Regions from separate parts of the Neobacillus sp. PVCKKU3 genome, predicted to be linked through region 2. Evidence: riboswitches for the same ligand, from Rfam matches in the RefSeq annotation. Region 2 holds a riboswitch; the other holds the start of a gene.

Region 1 (7,743 bases), on a different contig from region 2:
ATAGCGGTATCCGATACATATGAAAATTTACCCGAAGACCCCAATCAATTAAAAGAAGTGTTAAGGTTTTTAGTCAATGAGCTCGCAGCCACACGTGAAATGAATGTCCAACTGACAAACGATATGTCACAGCTTAGAACCGCGGTTTCTCGGTTACAACAAGACCATCATAGCATAAGTTCTAATATTGCAAATTCGGCGCAAAAAACTCAGGTTAAAATTGAAAAATTATCTGAACACCAAATGACCCAATATGAAACATTACTTCAACAAGAAAAACAAATGAACGAATTCTTACAAGCAGAAATACAAAATATGCGTGACGAACAGAAAAAAGAATGGCATTCACAAAATGATTTTAATAAACGTTTAGAAGAAGCGATACAAAAACCTAAAGGGATATGGGAGACGCTTTTTCTGTTATTCCGAAAATAAGGGAACTATTTTAGTTTTTTTGCTTCGTATCGCTATGCGATATAGGTGCAATTAATTTCTTTTTCAATCCGAAGTCGGAGCCTTATAGCGATACCCGATACGGACAAGCCCCTAGACGATATTACAATCAAATCAAAACGAATATTCCTTTGTTTCAAATAGTCGGATTCATTATTCTTCAAATTTCAACAAATTCCCGGGAAATAACTGAAATTTTGCTAATGTTTGTAAAGCTTCCATTACGCCAAAAAACGCTCAGAAGATTGCTCTGAGCGTTTTTACTTGTCATTCATATTGCTAATATACTGTTAAAACATATGTTAATTAGTTTGGCATCTTTACCATCAACATCCGAATCCGTTAACCGAAAACCAGCTTGTTTGTAACTTAGATCGACATTTTTTCTGCGGAATCCACCGTATGTTTCAACAAGGTCGCAATGGTAATTGGTCCGATGCCCCCAGGGACAGGAGTGATGGCACTTGCCGCTTCGTAACATGTGTCATAATCAATATCCCCAACATTGCCTTTATTGTAACCTGCATCTAATACAACGGAACCCTGCTTTAACCAGCTTCCTTGAATAAATTTAGGCCGTCCGACCGCTGCCACAACAATATCTGCCTGCTTTAAGATTTCAGCTAAATTGTCTGTTTTTGAATGGCATGTCGTAACGGTCGCATTGGCATTAAGAAGTAACGCGGAAACAGGTTTCCCTAAGATCGGACTTCTGCCCACTACGACAGCATGTTTACCTTCGATTGGAATCTGGTAATAGTCTAACATTTTCATAATGGCCGCTGGTGTGCAGGAGGGATATTCGCCAAACCCTAGTGCTGTCTGTCCGTAGCCTGCACTTGTGACACCATCTACATCTTTTCGAATATCAATGGCCTCAAAAGCGGCACGTTCATCAATATGCGATGGAACCGGGTGCTGCAAAAGAATGCCATGAACCGCTGGATCGTTATTTAACTCTTTAATTTTTTCAATCAGCTCTAAAGTCCCTGTTTCTGCGGGTAATTGTACGCGAATAGACTCCATGCCAAGTCTTTTGCAGGCATTTCCTTTCATTCTTACATAGGTCTCTGAAGCGGGGTTATCACCAACTAAAATCGTTGCGAGGCATGGCGTGATGCCTTTATTTTTTAAAATTTCAATTCGTGCTTTCAAGCCTTCCTTAATTTCTGCCGCAACGACATTTCCATCCAAAATGATTGTTTCCATAACAAGCCCTCCTGAAAAAATGTAATAAAAAAGAGATAAGGATATAATCCTTACCTCTGCCCAGACGACCCGACACTATATAAAACACAGCTTCCTTGTGGTCGTTTCCACATTTGTCGTCAGTAACTGTGTCCATTTCAATGTTATAAGTAAAAGATAACATATAAGCTTTAAATGTCAATGGAGTTCTGATGAATTAGATTTTCTAAGAATCCTGTGTGATAATAATGAACAACTTTCTTTGTTCATAAAAGTTCAATTAGAAGAGTAATACGGAGGGGATAATCAGGATGGAAAAAATAGATGGATTAATCTTTTCTTGGGAGATTAATAAAGCCTATAGTAAATTTAGTAAAGAAAATCTCAATTCAGTTAATGGCCTACATGCTAGTTTTCGGAGTCAATTAAAGGAGAGCTTTTTTTCAGGATATTCAGTAGGACACGAAGATGGCTACCATTCTGGCGTGACCGATGCCAAATTAAAAATGATGGTTAAATTGGCAGTACATACGAACTTGGACGATAACTTAATATTAAAGGTTTTAGAAAAAGAAGGCGAAGAGCATTTTATCAATGCACTAAAAGAGATTCGAGAGAAACAAAAGAATCAAAATTAAGGCAAAAAAACAGCGGCCTCTAAAGCCGCTGTCCTCCCCATGCGTCCAAATGTCCACGCACGGTGCCTGAACCATTATCCAAGATGCACCAAATCCCTAAGTTCATCTGTAGAAAGCTCCGTAATCCAATTCTCACTCTGAATAATCTGGTCATTTAAAAATTGCTTCTTCTCCAGCATGGCGTCAATTTTTTCCTCGAGCGTGCCGGTGCAAATGAGTTTGTGCACGTGCACGAAGCGTGATTGGCCGATGCGGTAAGCCCGGTCAGTCGCCTGGTTTTCGACGGCCGGGTTCCACCAGCGATCGTAGTGGATGACGTGGTTCGCTGCCGTCAAGTTCAACCCGGTACCGCCCGCTTTTAACGACAGCAGGAACACTGGGAACTCCCCGTTCTGGAACCGTTCAATCATCGTATCACGCTGCGTCTTCGGCACACTTCCGTTCAAAAATGGTACCTCGATGCCAAATTTCTTCTTCAGCGCACTCCGAATCATTTCGCCCATTTCGATATATTGGGTGAAAATCAGACAGCTTTCGCCCTGGTCCAAAACCGAATCGACAAGCTCGACAAGCTTCTCCAACTTGTTCGATCGCTCGAGAAGTTCCCGGCTCGCTGACTTTTCCTTCAAGTAGAGGGCAGGGTGGTTGCACAGCTGCTTCAAACGGCCCAGCATTTGCAACACTAACCCCTTGCGTTCAAAGCCGGTCAATTTTTCAATCTGCTCAAATGTATCGTGTATGAGCTGCTCATAAAGCGACGCTTGCTCTGCCGTAAGCGGGCAGTATTCCTTTTGCTCCAGCTTGTCAGGCAGGTTCAGCGCTACTTCCTCATCCTTTTTTGTCCGCCGCAGCAGGAACGGCCGAATCAACGACTGCAGCTGCTGGATTTTATCTTTCTTTTCATCCTTTTCAATCGGGATGATATACCGTTTCTGGAACTGGCCTAAGCTGCCAAGATAGCCATGATTGGTAAAATCAAAGATCGACCACAGTTCGGATAGACGGTTTTCCATCGGCGTCCCTGTCAGGGCCACATGATGCCGTCCGCGCAATCTTCGAACCGCTTTGGATTGCTTCGTTTGGGCATTCTTAATATTCTGCGCTTCATCGATGGCAATCGTGCTCCATTGAACGGACTCGAATTCCTCGGAATCCAGATGACTCAACCCGTAGGAGGTAAGCACCACATCTACATCCTGAGCTTTTTCGGAAAAATTAGCCTCTTTCAGGCGGTTCGAGCCGTAGTGGAGGTACACGTTCATCTCCGGAGCAAACCGCTCAATTTCCTTTTGCCAGTTGCCGAGCACCGAGGTAGGGCAGATGATTAAGGCTGCGTTCGTCGGTAACTTGGCAGGGGCAGCATCCTCTTTTTTCTTCCTGCGCGGTTTTGCTTCCGCAGGTGTAATAGGGGTTTCCGTTTCAGCAGCCGTGGTTAGACTTTCCACGGTAGAAACAGTGTCAACGTCGGCATCGGTTTCAGGCGCCGTAGCCTGGCTATCCAGCGTATCAACCACAACCGGCGCTTCCACAACCTCTCCCGGAACCACCTTCACCACTTCCCCAGCTTCATCCTTCACCTTCAACAAATAAGCAATCAACTGAATTGTCTTCCCAAGCCCCATATCATCGGCTAACACAGCGCCAAACCCGTACTGCCGCAAAAACCAAAGCCAGCTCATCCCCAGCTGCTGATACGGTCTCAATTCTCCGTTCAATCCCTCAGGCACATCCACAAGCGGAATTTCATTTGCCTCCGACAGCTGCTTCACCATCTGCTTCCATTGCCGGTTCAGTTCAATCTGAATCTTCGCGAACACCTTGGGATTCTCTAGTTCCTCTTCGCTGCCCTCACCTGAATTGACTAACTCCTGCTCAATCAAATCCCGAACTTGCAGGCCCTCTTTTTCGGCACGTTTCATCAAATCCTGAATTTGTCGAATGAACTGCGGATCGAGCTTCACCCAGCGGCCGCGGATATAGACGAGCCGCCGCTTTTCTTCGACAAGCTGATGGAACTCATCCTCGGACAAATCGACACCATTCATCGAAAAGCGCCAGTTGAAATCGAGCATCGCATCGAGCCCGACAAACGATGGCCGGTGGCTCGACGTACCCTTAAGCGACGCCTTCACACGCAAATTAGCATTTTTCATCGCCTGCCACCAGGAAGGGAGGAGGATTTCGACATCCAGCGCCAACAGTGTCTCGCTCGCATCCGTCAAAAACATCCACGCTTCTTCCTCGGTGAGCTCCGTTTTCAAAGCCGCAGGGCTGCTCTCATCATCCGCATCCGTCGAAGCCCCGTCTCCCAGCCACGGAAACAGCCGCACCCAGCGGGCCTGCTCACGGTCAACCTTATCCAAAAACGGCCGCCACTTCGCCGGAATCCGCTTCACATCTTCGACATCAACAATTTCATCGACATTTTTCTTGCCGCGCAAAAATACATCCAAGCTCCAGTCGCCTTCGCCGTCCTCCGGCTCATCCAGCCGCAAGCCAATCGTAAACGGCGCCTCGCTCTCCTTGATGCCGACCCACTCGAGCCAGCTTTCCTCATCAAAGTAACGCCCCAGCTCCAAGCCCGACAAATTCTGTTTCTTCAATAAATCAAGCTTCGGCCCAAACAGCTCCTTCGCCGCATTATTCCTAGTCAAAAAAGAATCCAGCGCACTGTTATACAAATCCGAAATATAGTTGAGAGCGGTGGGTGAGGCATGGGGACGGTTCTCATGCCTCACTTCATCTGCCTCTGATGATGCGCGAGAATCGTCCCCACGCACCACATCATCCGTCTGCGGTGATGCAGAAGAACCGTCCCCATGCACCATTTGCTCCCAAAACTCGGGATGGAATTCATCCATCACGCGCTCGGGCAGCTTCCAGCGGAATTCGCCGTCCGGGCCCCATACGGAAAAGTCTGGGTGCCAGTCTTTTTCGACAATGCCCTCGTACATGGAGTTGGCGGCCGCCAAGCAAATTTCGGACTCTTCGTTCCAGTCCCATTCGATAAAGCGGTTGAATGACTCCTTGGCAAAAAGCGACACAAGCTGCCAGCCGTTCACAACCACGCCTTCGACCTCATCCACGGTCATCTCATCCAGGACTGTCCCGAAAAAACTCTCTTCGTGGCTGCTGAAGACAAGATTCTTCCACTTGAAAGGACTCATGGACCTGCCGTGCTCATCTTGGGCCGTCAGCAGAAACCGGTCATCACCTAATTTAGTTGTCAGTAATTTCAAAAACCTGGTTTTAAGCATGGAAAACGTGCTCCTTTATAGGAGGGCCGCTTAAAGTTAGACCCTCGAATACCTTTTTCTTTATAAAAAAGGTAATTTAAAAATAAATGTATGTATGTAAATCTATAATTGCCCTCAAAAAAGTTTTATAAGTTACCTATTTTCAACATAAAAGTCCTTTGCCCTTTATAAAATTTCGTTCTATTGGCGAATTTTCACACTCTATTGGCGAATGGACGGGTTCTATTGGCGGTTCAAGGCCTTCTATTGGCGAATTTTCATGTTCTATTAGCGGATCGAAAAATTACTCGACTCTGAACCCAAAAATCGTAACAAAATATAGTTGGAGCCATTCGGCCCCAAACCTATATCAACTTACTCCGCTGACACTCCTCATGAAAAGCCCGCAACCGCTTCGTTCGTTCCAATAAACCTTCAATAAAGTACTCCCAATCATCAACGCGCTTCAGCTTCTTATATAGCGTCCGCAGCTTCTTCAAGTGCCTTACTGCCGCCCGGTAGCTCGAACGGTTTTTCTGGTCAATCTCCCGCTGCGCCGTTTGATGCAGCATCCCCAGCAGTACCTCGGGCCGCTCCTTCTCGACGACCTTAACCCGATCCTTCGGCAATTCATAATAATCGAACCCGACAAACGCCTGAAGCTCGCCCCAGCGGTCATAATCGCCGCGCTCAAACAATAAATACTCATAATCCGCAAAGCTGTAGGGCAGTGACACCAACAGCGCCCGCTCATACAATTCCACGCGGCCATTCTCCGAACAATACGGTGCAATCGACCGCATTACACTCCTCACAAAGGCCGAACAGCTTTGATAGGAACCAATCCAATCCAAATACTCCTTCAGCTTTCCCAAAAACATCTCAATCACAGGCTCCGCTCGGCGCCACAGTTTCGCACCTGTAAAATAATCAATCCAGTACACCATATATGGTACAAACCGAACATCCGGCACACCGCCAGCAAGCTTCAACGCCAAATCATCATTCCCCAGTAGGAAATACAAATGAATCATTGTTGCCAGGAAAGGCAGGGGATTCTCCGACTCCTCAAGCGTCTTCAGCCGCGCACCAATCCTTAATGCTTCCTCCTGCCGCCACTCCTTCTTCCGGAACAGCTCAGTCCACAACTGGCGGTGCATATATACCCGTTCAATTTCATACCCCGAAACACACGTCAGGACCTCAAACGACTCATCCCGCAGCCGCTCAATAAACTCATCGAACGCAAATGGCATCGTCTGTACGACCAACCGTTCCACCAAATCCGCCGTATCCTCGAGCAAATTTTCAAAACAATGCCCATAAGCCTTCCGTCCGACATGTTCCTCAAACCCAAGCTCTTCGCTCAACACCAAAAGCTTCCGAAACGACACGATCGACGCGACCAGCTCATACAGCAGGCGCCACTCCTTCTCCACCGGCGCACTCGCCCCGACCCGTTTCATATGAATCCCGAACAGCTCTGAGACCACATACGGGTTCGAATGCTTTTTAGAGGCAACCAACGCATCAAAACTCGACTCAAACGACTGCACCCAGCGGTCATAGTCCGGCTTCATAAGCCCAGCTGCCTTCACCAAATCCTTCGCAGCCTGCAGACCCCAGCTCGCCACCGACTTTGTCTCCCGCACCGGCTCACGCCACTCCGCCAGCCAATCCGAAACACTCGCTTCTCTTGAGTACGCTGCAAAAAACACGGCCAACTGATGCCGGCAAAGCTCGTCACTAGGGCACGAACAATCACTCATTCCCAAAAACTCCGGGTCCAGCCGCACCTTCGCCGGTGACACATCCTGCACAACCGCCGTATACTCCCCTTTCTCAAAGCGAAGCTGCGTGACCAGACCCTGCCGGTACAGCATCATCCCCTTCTGAACTAGCCGTGCATCATCCGCCGCATTCGCATTCAGCATATCCTTCAACTCATCCGCAAGCCCCTGTAACACCTCGTTCACAGGCATCGCTCCCTTTACCCAAAAAATCCATATTCCTCTATTATACCCAAAAAACCGCAACACGAGGAGCAAATGCTCAAGCCTCTAAGAAAAAACGGTATCATTTCACAAAAAGGTGTCAGGCACCGCTAATGGACAATCCGAGCTCACAGCCCAAATTCCGCTGTCATTGTCCGATGACAACCAAATTCTTTACATCTTAGGTACTACTGCCTAAGTAGTAGAAAGTTGTATGTCGAAATTCCCAAAATT
Region 2 (7,743 bases):
AGTCGCCAATTTGCGGGATTCCATCAGCAGTTGTGGACGTACCCATAATTGGAATACCATTCAAGTCTGCCTCAGGGCCGACAACATTCATTTCTGTACTTAAAGTAGGTCCCAATAGGGCTACAATACTATCGTCACTCATTAACTTTTGAGCTGCAGATAAAGCTTGTTCCTGTTTACCTGCTGAGTCTTCAACAACAAGATCGATTTTGACATCGCCCTTTGCATTAATTTCTTTTTTCGCTAAATTAAAACCGTTAGTAATAGCTTCACCGTAAGCTGCTCCAGGTCCAGTTAAATAGGAAACAACACCGATTTTTGCTTCCACAGCCTTGCCGCTTTCTTTCGTATCGTCTTTTTTGCCAGAAGTTTCTGAATTATTACTGCATGCTGTTAAGACAACAAGTAAAAGAACGGTAAAAAGCAGAAACGACTTATTAAGGATTTTTCTCATGTCCTTCTTTCCCCCTATTTTTCGACAAAATTAGTTATATATATCTATTAAATACTAATATTATTTCAATGTAAAGATTTTGAACTGAATTTTTAGAATTTTATTTCTATTGGAAAAATAATAAAACGCTTACATTCTTTTAATCTAGCAGTTTCTTTTAAAAAATAATTTTCAATATTATTAATACTGTTACAATAGAGGAAAGGTAGTTATTTTTGCAAAGGGAGGATTTCCATGTTTGAATTATTAGTTACGATGGTAGAGCGGCTTGGAATCCTTGTGATGATCGCGTTTGTGTTGACAAGATTCCCTTTCTTTCGCGACATGATTTATCGGGAGGAATTGAATCGAAAACAGCAAGTGCTTGCGATAGTCTTCTTTGGCTCCTTTGGGATTATCGGCACGTATTCAGGACTGACACTTAATACAAATAGTCTTCAATTTAACCGTTGGATCTCAGACCTTAATTCGGATGAAGCGATTGCCAACTCCCGGGTCATAGGTGTCGTTTTGGGGGGCCTCCTCGGCGGCTATCGAGTCGGCATTGGTGCCGGACTAATTGCCGGGCTGCACCGCTTTACCTTAGGCGGGTTTACAGCGATATCCTGCGGACTTGCCACGATCTTGACAGGAATACTGGCAGGATTCTTCCATAAGAAAGACAAGCATGTAAAACTAAAGTCTTCTTTTCTGCTTGGTGCCCTTGCAGAATCAATACAAATGCTGGTCATTCTATTAATCTCCCGGCCGTTTGAAAAAGCCTGGGATTTAGTTGAGATTATTGGCCTGCCGATGATTATTGCAAATGGGATTGGCTGTGCGCTTTTCCTTCTCATTATTAAAAGTGTCATAAATGAAGAGGAGAAAGCAGGGGCCCTGCAGGCTCAAAAAACATTGCGTATCGCTGACAAAACTCTGGCCTTTCTCCGGAATGGGCTCAATACCGAATCGGCCAAAGTGGTTTGCCACATTCTCCATAATGAAATGAAAACAAGTGCCGTGACCATGACAAATTCAGTGGAAATATTGGCCCATGTCGGCCTTGGCTATGATCATCATTTACCACATCTTACGATTAAAAGCAAAACCATACAGGACGTTATAAAAAAAGGGGAAATTACCACTTCCCGGCGAAATACCCTTTGTGAAACCGAGGAATGTCCGCTTGACGCCGTCGTCATTGCACCTTTAAAACAACGGAGAGAGACGATTGGAACCTTACAATTTTTCTTCCGCTCAGAAAAAGAAATCACCCCAGTCACCATGGAATTGATTTCTGGACTAAGCCTGCTATTAAGCAACCAGCTTGAGATTGCTGAAGCCGATAAATCCTATCAGCTGGCAAAGGAAGCGGAAATTAAGGCTCTTCAAGCACAAATAAGCCCTCATTTTCTATTTAATTCATTAAATACGATTCTCTCACTCATTCGAATCAATCCACCAAAGGCACGGGAACTGCTTGTCTCACTGTCGCATTTTTTACGGCAAAACCTATCCGTCACAACCCAAAGCATGACAACACTTGAACAGGAATTGCGGCATGTGAAAGCCTATTTAGCGATTGAAGAAGCAAGATTTATCAATAAATTGAAAGTTATCTATGAAATAGAAGAAGCTGCCCTTCTGCAGCAGATTCCGCCTCTGACCCTGCAGCCAATCGTTGAAAACGCCATAAAGCATGGTATTAAAGACAAGGTTAGCAATTGCGTTGTAAAAATTACGATTCAAATGCTGCAAGAGTCGGCATACGTAAAAATTGAGGATAATGGGATTGGAATGAGCACGGAGCGGGCCAGGCAGATCAGCAAAGCGCCGATAGCTTCTGAATCTGGAAACGGGTTAGCCCTTTATAATGTAAATCGCAGATTGACGATGGTGTTTGGCGAAGAAGCTGCCCTAAATGTAAAAAGTGAAATTAATATCGGGACAGAAATCTCCCTTTCTATTCCTTGTTTGGAGGCGGGCTAAATGGAACAATTGATTAGAACCCTGATTGTAGATGATGAACTATACAGCAGGGATGAACTTAAACACCTGTTAGGGAATTTCCCTGCTATTCAAATTGTCGGGGAAGCGGAATCCGGCCAGGAGACAATCATGAAGGCCATTCAGCTTCAGCCAGATGTCGTTTTTCTGGATGTTGAAATGCCAAAAATGAATGGGATGAGTACTGCAAAAGCATTGATGGAATTAAAAAAGACACCATTAGTCGTGTTTGCCACTGCCTACCCGCAATTTGCCGTTGAAGCTTTTCGCTATAATGCCATAGATTATCTACTTAAGCCTTATGATGAGGGACAATTACAGGAGACGGTTAACCGTATTATAAAAAATAGGAGCACCCCCTCGGATGCTGATGCTGACGCAGGCAAACAATCCGGAAAGCTAGCCATTGAAACAGAAGGGGAAATCTTCTATATTGAACCAAAGGATATTCTTTATATTTACAGGGATGACAAATGGACACGACTGATCACGAACAACGGTGAGTTTGAAACGAAAATTCCTCTTAAAGAATTGGAGGTTAGGCTGATTACTTTTGGTTTCTTCCGAATTCATAAAAGCTTTCTTGTGAACCTTGACTATGTTACCCGATTGACCCCTTGGTTTAATGGCGCCTACCAGCTGCAAATCGAAGGTAGAAAGGAAATGCTGTCTGTCAGCAGGAATTATGTAAAGGCATTAAGAACAAGACTTGAAATTTAATATTTTAAAAAAAGAACAAGTAATTTAATTTTCAGCATCTTAGACTCGAAAGAAAACATGTTAATCCCAAAAATCTACCTTTTAATCTCAATTTACCCATATCTCACTTCTTCTCTTTTATACTTATGGATGTAAACGCATTCATTTATTTGTTAAAAGGGGGAAAAAACTTGTATACATTTCTTGCGGGGATTGCCCTGTTAATAATCGGTTATTTCACGTATGGCAAATTCGTTGAAAAAATGTTTGGCGTAAAGGAAAACAGAGCAACGCCGGCCTTTGTCAATAACGATGGTGTTGACTATTTGCCAATGAGTACACCAAAGAACTCTTTAATTCAATTATTGAATATCGCCGGAACAGGACCTGTTTACGGACCTATATTAGGAGCTTTATATGGACCTGTTGCCTTTATCTGGATTGTGGTTGGCTGTATTTTTGCCGGTGCTGTCCACGATTATTTAACAGGAATGATTTCCATCCGAAACCGCGGCGCCCATCTTCCTGAGCTTGCCAGCAGATTTTTGGGGAAGGTAATGAAACACGTGGTCAATGGTTTTGCAGTCCTGTTGCTTTTATTAGTAGGTACAGTGTTTGTCACAACACCAGCCGCACTTTTGAATGTCTTGATGAATGGTAAAGTAGCTTTAGCCGTTATTATTGGTGCTATTTTTCTCTACTACATTTTGGCTACACTTTTGCCAGTTGATAAAGTAATTGGCCGCCTTTACCCATATTTCGGCGCGCTACTTTTAATCAGTGCCATCGGCGTAGGTATCGGCTTAGTCGTTACAGGCCAGCCAATTCCAGAACTATCTTTTAAAAACTTCCATCCTGCTGGCGCTTCCATTTTCCCATTATTGTTTTTCACGATTTCATGTGGCGCTTTATCAGGATTTCATGCTACACAAACACCAATCATTTCGCGCACAACACAAAATGAAAAAGAAGGCCGTAAAATTTTCTACGGCATGATGATTACAGAAGGTGTTATCGCGATGATTTGGGCTGCTGCCGGAATGAGCATGTTCCATGGCTATAACGGCTTGCAGGAAGTCCTTGCTGCCGGCGGACCTGGTGCAGTGGTCAGCCAAGCTTCCACCACACTTCTTGGCGCAATCGGCGGTACACTTGCTGTTCTAGGTGTTGTAGTCCTGCCAATCACTTCCGGGGATACTGCTTTCCGCAGTGCACGGATGATCATTGCAGAATATTTAAATATCGCGCAAAAGAAATTATCAAGCCGGTTATGGATTGCAGTTCCACTTTTCGTGATTTCAGCAGCCTTAACTCAAATCGACTTTAATATTTTATGGAGATACTTTAACTGGGCCAACCAATCAACAGCAGTCATCGCTCTATTTGTCGGCGCTATGTATCTATATATTGCGAAGAAGAACTACTTTGTTCCGCTGATTCCGGGAACGTTTATGCTTTTGATGGTTATCACTTATATCCTTAATGCCCCAATCGGCTTCGGATTATCCGTAACTGTTTCATGGATTGGCGGGGCTATCGGCACAATAATCCTGCTCGTATTATTCTTTAATGCCGCTAAGAAGGCTCGTGCCAATAATCTTCCTCTCGAAGAAGACATATCCGGCTGGAACAAGGTGGCCTAATGGGCTGCTGTAACCCGAACTACCGGAAAACTGTCAATGAAAAGGAAGAAGAGCTTAATCTAAAGGGCAAGGATTCTGTTCCTTTGTTGGCTAAAATTATTATTCTACTCATCATAACAGGAGGGATCCTAGCGCTCTTCCTTCGATAAGGTAAAGCATGGGGACGGTTCTTTTGTTTTAAAACAAAAGAACCGTCCCCATGAATCTTTAGGGTAGAAAATTATGAAAATTTGTGATACGATGAAATAAGTTTAAAAGGCCGTGTGTAACTGGCGAAACGCGGATAACCGCGAGGGAGCACACGGTGTTGAAGCCGTTCGCCTGGGCAGAGGTAAGGGAATTAACTCCCTTGCCTCTTTCTGCTTATAAAAGGAGGAAGAAAAATGAGCACGATCGCTTTAGAAAAAGTGAACACCATCAAAACCCTTAATAATATCGCGGAAAGAGGGCTAAACGTATTCAATAAGAACGGCTTTCTGGTTGACAACGGCAGTGAAAACCCCGATGCCATCCTTGTTCGCAGCTTTAATATGCACTCGTTAGAATTCGGTGAAAATTTAAAGGCAATCGCAAGAGCAGGAGCAGGTGTTAACAATATTCCGGTCGATAGATGTACAGAGCAAGGTATTGTTGTATTCAATACCCCTGGAGCAAATGCCAACGCTGTAAAAGAAATGGTCCTTACCTCATTAATAGCTTCTTCCCGTAACCTTTTTGCTGGTGTAGCTTGGACTAAGTCGTTAGATGGTGAAGGCGAACAAATTCCAAAGCTTGTCGAAGCAGGCAAAAAACAATTTGTCGGAAAAGAAATTAAAGGGAAAACATTGGGTGTCATTGGTTTAGGAGCGATTGGTGCCCTTGTGGCGAATGATGCGTTGGATTTAGATATGGATGTCATCGGATTTGATCCATTTATCTCTGTCGATACCGCTTGGAATTTGTCCCGCAATGTACAGCGGGCAATGACAATTGAACAGTTATTTGCAGAATCTGACTATATCACTGTTCACGTACCGCTAACAGATGACACAAGAGGTATGTTTAACCAAGCGACATTCAGTATCATGAAGCCTGGTGTTCATATTTTAAACTTCTCCCGTGGTGAACTTGTCAATGAATCAGACATGGCTGCAGCCCTAGAAAGCGGAAAAGTTGGGAAGTATGTTACCGATTTCCCGAATGAAAATGTGCTTAAAATGAAAAATATCGTTCCAATTCCGCACCTAGGCGCCTCCACAAATGAATCAGAGGAAAATTGTGCAATCATGGCAGCTCGTCAGGTAAAGGAATTTTTAGAAACAGGAAATATCAAAAACTCAGTGAATTTCCCAAATACCAGCCTTCCTTATACTGGTAAGCGGCGCGTGGCGGCATTCCACCACAATGTTCCAAACATGGTAGGACAGATTACCTCAACTATATCTGGCTACCATTTAAACATTGCCGACATGGTCAACAGAAGCCGCGGAGAATATGCGTATACCATCATTGACATTGATAATAAAGTAAATGGGGATGTTATTCCTTCCTTAGAGGAGAAAATAAATCAAATCTCCGGAATGGTGACAGTACGGATTATTTAATTGAATGTTACGTTTTAACAAGAAAATGGAGCCTGGTTTCAATACCGGCTCCATTTCTTTTAAACTATTAGAGTCTATGCTGATAATTTTATGTTTTTTTCCTTTTTCCCTCTATAGGAATACAAAATAAATAATAGAATAAACCATACTGGTGTCAACAATAGGGCTGGACGGGTAGCCTCAGCAAACAGCATGATGATGAGAATCGCCGCAAACAAGCTTAGGACCACGTAATTAACAAATGGTGTAAATGGTGCTTTAAATTTTGACTTTGCCTGTAAATCCTGACGGTTTTTTTTATACCTTAAATGGCAAACCAGAATAACACCCCAAACCCAAATAAAACAAATGGCACTAATGGTTGTCACAATTCCAAAAGCCTGCTCCGGAATAAGTTTGCTAAGGAGCGCTCCCCCTGTCAAGACAAGAGTCGAAATCAATAACGCGTTACTTGGCACATGATTTTTATTCAGTCTTGCAAAATTCGCTGGACCTTGGCTATTATTGCTTAAATTATATAAAATCCGGCTTGTTGAAAACATCCCACTGTTACAAGCAGAAGCGGCTGAAGTTAAAACGACAAAATTAATAATTCCTGCGGCAATCGGAATCCCGACTATACTAAACGTTTTGACAAACGGACTTTCAGCGGCATTCAGTTCCGTCCATGGATTAATACATAGAAGAACGATCAATGCGCCAACGTAGAAAAATAAAATCCGTAAAGGAATTTTATTAATGGCTGAAGGGATGTTTTTTTCCGGATTGGCTGTTTCTGCTGCCGATACACCCACTAATTCCACACCAACGAATGCAAAAACGACCATTTGGAATGAAAGCAAGAAGCCTGTCATTCCATTTGGAAAAAGGCCGCCATGTTCCCAAAGATTTTTAATAGAGACCGCCCCTGCATCTGTCTTGAATCCCATCACTAGCAAAATCACCCCAATTCCGATTAAGGCAAGAATGGTAATGACCTTTATTAAGGCAAACCAGAACTCCAATTCTCCAAAAAGTTTTACCGTTAATAGATTGAGACCCAATAAGACGACCAAACAGACCATTGCAGGTATCCACTGTGGGATATCAAACCAATATCGTACATATACACCAACAGCAATCACATCAGCCATAGCGGTCATAATCCAGCAAAACCAATAAGTCCATCCCGTTACAAACGCAATCCGAGGTCCAAGATAATCCTCGGCAATGTCGGTAAAAGATTGATATCCTGCCTTTGACAGCAGAAGTTCTCCGAGTGCCCTCATTACAAAGAAACAGGCCATCCCTACGATTAAATAAGCTAGAATGATAGATGGACCTGCTAGTTGGATTGCTTTACCCGACCCTAAGAATAATCCGGTACCAATGGTGCCGC

The links. A riboswitch is a leader RNA that binds a small molecule or an ion and turns the genes downstream of it on or off. The one in region 2 is predicted to bind ZMP and ZTP.
Region 1: it holds a riboswitch for ZMP and ZTP, as region 2 does, so the genes downstream of both, ACNQGS_RS14530 (bifunctional 5,10-methylenetetrahydrofolate dehydrogenase/5,10-methenyltetrahydrofolate cyclohydrolase) here and ACNQGS_RS03780 (phosphoglycerate dehydrogenase) in region 2, are expected to answer to the same signal.

The regions. Positions count from the first base shown of each region.
Region 1 covers NZ_JBLVQN010000019.1:84,175-91,917, reverse strand. The annotation lists gene ACNQGS_RS14535 (hypothetical protein) at 1-435, shown strand, start outside; gene ACNQGS_RS14530 (bifunctional 5,10-methylenetetrahydrofolate dehydrogenase/5,10-methenyltetrahydrofolate cyclohydrolase) at 823-1,662, opposite strand; ZMP/ZTP riboswitch at 1,714-1,799, opposite strand; gene ACNQGS_RS14525 (hypothetical protein) at 1,953-2,279, shown strand; gene ACNQGS_RS14520 (DEAD/DEAH box helicase) at 2,354-5,536, opposite strand; gene ACNQGS_RS14515 (hypothetical protein) at 5,881-6,909, opposite strand; partial or broken gene ACNQGS_RS14510 (SWIM zinc finger family protein) at 7,225-7,284, opposite strand.
Region 2 covers NZ_JBLVQN010000003.1:177,409-185,151, forward strand. The annotation lists gene ACNQGS_RS03760 (ABC transporter substrate-binding protein) at 1-454, opposite strand, end outside; gene ACNQGS_RS03765 (LytS/YhcK type 5TM receptor domain-containing protein) at 689-2,422, shown strand; gene ACNQGS_RS03770 (LytR/AlgR family response regulator transcription factor) at 2,423-3,160, shown strand; gene ACNQGS_RS03775 (carbon starvation CstA family protein) at 3,331-4,782, shown strand; ZMP/ZTP riboswitch at 5,038-5,116, shown strand; gene ACNQGS_RS03780 (phosphoglycerate dehydrogenase) at 5,166-6,365, shown strand; gene ACNQGS_RS03785 (amino acid permease) at 6,440-7,743, opposite strand, start outside.